DNA from 3 places in the Polycladomyces zharkentensis genome. Region 1 is predicted to be linked to each of the others. Evidence: riboswitches for the same ligand, from Rfam matches in the RefSeq annotation. Region 1 holds a riboswitch; each other region holds the start of a gene.
The links. Region 1 has a riboswitch for cyclic di-AMP ahead of sleB (spore cortex-lytic enzyme). Riboswitches for the same ligand answer to the same signal wherever they lie in the genome.

Region 1 (2,268 bases):
TCCTCTGCGGACAATTCCTCAAACGCGGTTCCCTGCTGCAATTTGCCCCAACCGCTGAACACATCTTCGTCCAAGAAAGGGATGTCCAGTTTATACACATCCAACTCGACGATTGTATCTTCGGGATTGGCCTCCCGGTAGGCATTCAAAAATGCCCGTCCCACCTGCAAGCTGAACGACTGCTCCTCCGGTTTGGGGTTGGCAGTGATGTACAAAACGGTCGCCATGTGGGTTTCCTTCCTTTCGTTTGTGGAATAGTGATGACGGAATATGAACTAACTTTAGTTACGTTGATATTATGCATTTATATACTTACTTTTGTCAAGCGGAAAATGATGAAAAAACCTCCTCTCATAATATTTCCGTACAGCCTCGTTTTTACTCACGAAAAAAAGCCCGTCCCCCAAGGGAACGGGCTTTTCCTCGTCACTTCGTGAAAATATGCTTTCCGATTTTTTTGATTTGCGGGCGAGACCAGATCCAATCAGAAGTTGCGGTGTCCGGGTTGAAATAGTACAATGCACCGTTTGTCGGGTCCCATCCCCGGATCGCATCCATCGTAGCGCGATAGGCTGTACTGTTGGGATTCAACCAGAACTGCCCGTCCTGTACCGCCGTAAACGCACCGTCTTGGAAAATCACACCGCTTACTGTTTTCGGAAACTCCGGTGAATCAATCCGGTTCAAAATCACGGCAGCGACAGCCACTTGCCCTTTGTAAGGTTCACCTCGCGCTTCACTGTATACAGCTCGTGCAATCAATGAAATGTCTTTTTTCGAAAAGCGAGAATTTACAGAATGACGAGGCTGTTTGTGGACCTTTTTGGATACCGTCTTTTTGGACACGGTATGCCGCTTCAACGATCCCCACGTTTGGGGACCGGCAATGCCATCGATCCGCAATTTATGCTGAATCTGGTACTTGATAACCGCTTTTTCCGTGTTCAAACCGTATATGCCGTCCAGTTTGTCACGGTACAGCCCCAGCTGTTGCAAGCGATATTGCAAGTCCCAGACATCTCCGTTTTTACTGCCGTATTGGATCATCGTCGGTGCAGCCGCTTCCGCCTTACCGCTTCCAAACGGTACCGCGGCTACGATCACTGCAACCACTGCACCCGTGAGCACCCACGCCCACTTTTTCAAAGCAGACACTGTTTCTCCTCCTTTCAAGCCTCCGAGGTTAGCTGACGGGTTCGGGAAAGGAGTTGATCCCGGCCGCCGAAACGGCGGCTTCACCCCAACATGGATTGCGTCCCCCGTACCCCGCGCCGAACACCGACGCGAAGATTCGGCTGTATTGATACACGTTGTCCATTATAAGTTGGATATGGATACCTTTCAATAGAAAATGATTAGAATGTAAGGTATGTATTTCCTTGGAAATTCCACGACAAAAAAAGCGCGGCGGAAGATTCCACCGCGCTTTTGTCGATTCTTCTTATCCGCGTGCCGCTTGGTACCGTTTGGCGACTTCATCCCAGTTGACCACGTTCCAGAACGCTTTGATGTATTCCGGACGCTTGTTTTGGTATTTGAGATAGTAGGCGTGCTCCCACACGTCCAGACCCAAAATCGGCGTGTCTCCATCCATCAGCGGGCTGTCTTGGTTCGGTGTGCTCGTCACAGCCAAAGAACCGTCTTTTTTCACGATCAGCCAAGCCCAACCGCTACCGAAACGGGTGGTTGCCGCTTTGGTGAATTCTTCTTTGAACTTATCGAAGCTGCCAAAGGTTTGGTTGATGGCATTCGCCAACTCCCCGCTCGGTTCGCCGCCACCGTTCGGACTCATGATTTGCCAGAACAGGCTGTGGTTCGCATGACCGCCCCCGTTGTTTCGCACAGCGGTACGAATGCTTTCCGGCACCTGATCGATGTTACGCAAAAGGTCTTCGATCGATTTTTCCGCCAAGGCGGCATGACCTTCCAACGCCGCATTCAAGTTGTTGACATACGTGGCGTGATGCCGGCCATGGTGAATTTCCATCGTTTGCGCATCGATGTACGGCTCCAACGCATCATGGGCATAAGGGAGTGCAGGCAGTTCGTGCTTGGCCATGATTCACCCTCCAATTATGTAGGATTTGGTCCTTTTTCATCTTCGAAAAAGGACGGGCACTTACATCCTTCCCGATTCTATTATGCAAAAAACGTGGAATGATAGTCAACTTAGATGTATGAAAAGTTTTCGTTTGAAATCCCACCAAGTTGTTGATAAAGTCCGCGAACTACGATTTCTCGAGATGGCACACATCATTTGCCGGCTCA
Region 2 (2,268 bases), on a different contig from region 1:
AACGACCCGATCGCCATCGCTGCCAATGTCTTGCCGTGCAACCGCCACATTGCCCGGTACAGCGCAAGGTTCATCGTTCGTTCGCCTCCCGTCGTTCATAGTAGTGCATAAAGATTTCTTCGAGATCCATCTCTCTGTGTTCCAAATGGCGCACATCCACATCGCCCAGAGCGCGGATCAGGGGATTCAGATCACCTTGTACCTCGATTTCAACCGTGGTTGCTCCCCGGCGGACCACACTGAGCCCGGCCTGAATCAATCGGTCGATGTCCGATTTTCTTCCCAGCGTCACAACAAACGCTTTCCGCTGCTCACTGCGCAATTCCTGGACGGATTTCACAGCGATCAGCCGTCCTTTCCGGATGATGCCGACCCGGTCTGCCGTGCGCTCGATCTCCGGAAACTGATGAGAGGACATGAAAATCGTTTTTCCTCGCTTTTTTTCTTCCAGAATCAATTCCACAAACCCCCGTTGCATCAGGGGATCCAAACCGGAGGTGGGTTCGTCCAGGATCAAAATCTCCGGATCATGCATGAATGCGGCCACAATGGCCAGTTTTTGTTTCATTCCCTTGGACATTTTTCGGATCGGGACTCGGGGGTCCAGTTCCAGTCGCTCCAGCAGCTCATTCCTTCTGTCATCCTTCTGTCCACGGAGTCCCGCCATCAAATCCAAGAAACCGGTACCGTCCAGTCCTTCAAACATGGCGATCTCCCCCGGGAGATAACCGGTGACTTTTTGAATCTTGTCCGATTCATTCCAGCAGTCCATGCCCCCGATCTCCGCTTTGCCCTCATCCTGTCTCATAAAACCCATCAAGTGACGAATCGTAGTGGATTTTCCCGCACCGTTTGGTCCGAGATAACCGAATACTTCACCCCGATTCACTTCAAGGGTGAGATCAAAAATTCCCTTTTCACCCGGAAACCGTTTGGTCAATCCATGAATCCGTATCATGATCGAGCCTCCTCTCCGCCTTTCCGGCGATAAAAATCATCCGTAACGTCCATCATGGTGTCTTTCTTTCGCCATCGCCATTCTTGAGCGTAAAAGCTTCCCGTCACCAACAGAAAAAGCCACGAGAAGGGTGTCTTCCCGTGGCTTTTTGAGCACAGCAAAAACAGCCGTGCTGCCGCACGATTCCACTCCCCCTCTCACAACGCTTACGAGGTTAGCTGACGGATTCGGGTGGCTGAGAGTCACCCTACCCGGGCATTAACCCGGGATTCACCCCATGCAGTCCGTGACCGATTCGCCACAGCCTGCGGTTGGTTCCCCCGCTCCCGCGTATCGCGGGATTCAGCGATTTACGAGGATGTATTTTATTTTTAAATCGAGCTCATCATACTCCTCCGACCACCTGATGTAAAGTGTCATTTTTCATCAAAAAGGAATGAAATACCGTCATGTGACCCGATCCGTTTGATGGGAGATCCATTTCTCTTCTGTTTACTCCCCCTGACGAAATCCGTCGGGCAAATCCTTTTCAAACCATATTCCCGGATACAGGTTGATCATGAGGAATGACGAAGTGCGAAAAGATGTATGGATACGGCACTCGCAGTTGGGGCGGACTGCACCGTGTTCGTACAGTTGAGACCGCTCCTCATTGTTGATCGGGGTGAAACAGACGTTGTTCGGTCCGTTGGGGAGTGTTACAATAGACCGTACGAAACAACGACTCTTACCGTTCGGAGGGTGTCCTGTTTTGGCCAAATATACGCCGATGATGGAACAGTACTTATCGATTAAGGCAGAGTATCCGGATGCCTTTTTATTTTTCCGTTTGGGCGATTTTTACGAGATGTTTTTTGAGGATGCAAAAAAAGCAGCCGAAGAGCTGGAAATTACGCTGACCTCACGCGACGGCGGGAAAGAACGGGTACCGATGTGCGGTGTGCCGTATCATTCCGCCGAGGCGTACATTGAGCGATTGATCGAAAAAGGATACAAAGTCGCGATCTGTGAACAGGTGGAGGACCCCAAAGCGGCCAAAGGCGTGGTCAAACGCGAAGTGGTTCGCGTGATCACACCGGGAACGGTCATTGAGGAAAAAATGCTGGCCGACAAAGAGAACAACTTTTTGGTGGCGCTCGCTACCGATGGCCGTGCGCATGCGTTGGCGGCCGGGGATCTTTCCACCGGTGAATGGTACGTGACCCAGTTGGAAGGGTCATTGGACCGGCTGATGGATGAAACCGGTGCATACCGACCACGGGAAGTGCTGCTCGACCCCGCATTGGCCGGGGATCGTCACTTCCAAAAGC
Region 3 (2,268 bases), on a different contig from region 1:
CCAACACGATGATGCCGTTGGAGAAATTGAGCCGGTCTCCGCGGGAAGCAAACATCCGCGGCATAAATTTGTCCTTGGCCATAATGGAGGCCAACAGCGGGAAGCCTGCAAAGGCGGTGTTGGCGGCCAGAATCAGGATCAGCGCGGTAGTCCCCTGGATGTAATAATACGGAAGCGTTCTGCCGAAGGTCTCTTCAGCGATTTGGGAAAGCACCGTCTCTGTCGGACTGGGCGTGATGTGATACAGATATGCCAACATGCTGGTCCCGCCGAACAACACGGCCAGCAATAATCCCAGAAGCGCCAATGTACGCGCCGCATTTTTCGTCTCCGGTTTCCGGAAGGCGGGAGTGGCGTTGGAGATGGCTTCGACGCCGGTCAATGCAGAGCATCCGGACGAGAACGCTCGCAACAATAAGAACCAAGTGAGACCGACCGGAAAGGTGTGTGTCACCGGTGGGACGTCGGCAGGAATCCCATGGACCGCCACATTGCCCAACCCTACGAGCACCAGACCCAGCATGCCCAGGATAAACAGGTAGGTGGGGAATGAGAAAATCGTTCCGGATTCGCGTAAACCCCGCAAGTTGAGGATCATGAGGAGAAGGACGAAGAATACGGAAATGAGCGTACTGTGATTGTGCAAAACCGGAAATGCCGAAGTGATCGCGTCCGTACCGGCTGAAACACTGACTGCCACTGTCAGTGTATAGTCGATCAACAACGACGCACCGGCGATTAACCCGGCAAACCAACCCAGGTTGTCTGTTGAAACGATGTAGGCACCGCCCCCTCCGGGGTATTCGTGGATGATTTGCCGATAGGAAAGGATGAGCAGTGTCAACAAACCGATAATCGCGCCGGATATGGGCAATGAATACCAAAGCGCCAGCACGCCGATCGGGGCGAGTACATGCAGGATCTGCTCCGTACCGTAGGCGACTGACGACAGCGCGTCCGATGATAAGATAGGGAGCGCTTTCCAAATCGGCAGTTTTTCTTCCTGCAGTTGCTCAGTACGAAGCGGGCGCCCGATGATCAAGCGTTTCAGTGAGGACAACATCACATACACCTTCCCCAGATAAATTCCGTTTTTGTTTAAAACGCAAAAAAGCCATTGAAGTGCCCACTTCAATGACTTTTGGTCATGTGAAGAAGCACACTTCCCTCTCAGCACGCTTACGAGGTTAGCTGACGGATTCGGGTCCGTGAGAGTGACCCTACCGGTGATGGCACCGGATTCACCCCAAAAAATTGGTTCCCCCGTTCCTGTACGGATTCAGCGCTCGAAGTGTGAAACTGTTGATGATTAGGTTTTGTCATGATTAGCATTCTAATACGATTACCGGAACCTGTCAATCAAGGTTTGACAACCGGCCGTAGCAAAATGGCGACAGTTTTTGTCGAACATGGAGGGATTCTGTCGGAATTTGCGGAAAGGATATACCATTTCATCCCTTTTATGGAGGTTGTTATGAAGGCTCCGGTGAGTTGGTTGGCGGGCGGATGGATGGGAGGCATCGGCGTTGCATTGGCATGGGGAAGCGGGTACGGTGGATGGTGGTTGTTCGGGGCGGTTGTTGTCGGGATGGGGGGAGGATGGGTGTGCCTGTGGCGTTGGCGGATGTGGACGGCAACATGCACGCTGCTCTCTTTTTTTGTCGGAGCCGCCTATACGTCCTGGGTGGATGCCCGCAATGTCTCGTCTATCGATGATCGGTTGGCCGATCACGTTGGCATCAAGATGTATGGGGTTATCCAGTCCGCCCCTGAGGTGGATGGAGATCAGCTCACCTGTATGGTGAAAGTCCGATGGATAGAGGTGGATGGTGCCGTTCGGCGCTTGGAAGACGAAAAAGTGTGGTTTCGTCTGCGAGTGCAATCACCGACGGAGTTGCGGACGATTCGCGATTGGACAAGCGGGACGCGGCTGTCGGTGGACGGTGTACGGTTGACTCGACCGGAACCGGCGCGAAATCCAGGCGGTTTTGATGCACGATCGTTTTATCGCCGTCAATTTGTGCATTGGATTGCGTCGACTGACGGGCTTCACGGGGTGTCGGCGGAACAACCGCCTCCATGGCATGTATTCGCATGGGCAGACCGGATTCGGCAAAGTGGCGGCGAAACGCTGGCACAACTGTATCCTGCGGAGATTTCCGGTCTGATTCGCGGATTGGTGCTGGGAGAGAGGAAAGCAGTGCCGGAGGAGGTAGACCGCCTGTTTGCCCAATGGGGACTGACGCATTTGTTGGCCATTTCCGGGAT

Region 2: another riboswitch for cyclic di-AMP. It lies ahead of JQC72_RS07860 (ABC transporter ATP-binding protein); the one in region 1 lies ahead of sleB (spore cortex-lytic enzyme).
Region 3: another riboswitch for cyclic di-AMP. It lies ahead of kimA (potassium transporter KimA); the one in region 1 lies ahead of sleB (spore cortex-lytic enzyme).

The regions. Positions count from the first base shown of each region.
Region 1 covers NZ_JAFHAP010000005.1:63,810-66,077, reverse strand. Annotated here, with positions in the region: gene JQC72_RS04820 (FMN-dependent NADH-azoreductase) at 1-227, opposite strand, end outside; gene sleB (spore cortex-lytic enzyme) at 427-1,155, opposite strand; cyclic di-AMP (ydaO/yuaA leader) riboswitch at 1,159-1,307, opposite strand; gene JQC72_RS04810 (superoxide dismutase) at 1,442-2,059, opposite strand.
Region 2 covers NZ_JAFHAP010000008.1:125,367-127,634, forward strand. Annotated here, with positions in the region: gene JQC72_RS07855 (efflux permease Rv1217c-related protein) at 1-74, opposite strand, end outside; gene JQC72_RS07860 (ABC transporter ATP-binding protein) at 71-958, opposite strand; cyclic di-AMP (ydaO/yuaA leader) riboswitch at 1,148-1,316, opposite strand; gene mutS (DNA mismatch repair protein MutS) at 1,710-2,268, shown strand, end outside.
Region 3 covers NZ_JAFHAP010000004.1:337,084-339,351, reverse strand. Annotated here, with positions in the region: gene kimA (potassium transporter KimA) at 1-1,063, opposite strand, end outside; cyclic di-AMP (ydaO/yuaA leader) riboswitch at 1,161-1,295, opposite strand; gene JQC72_RS03485 (DNA internalization-related competence protein ComEC/Rec2) at 1,475-2,268, shown strand, end outside.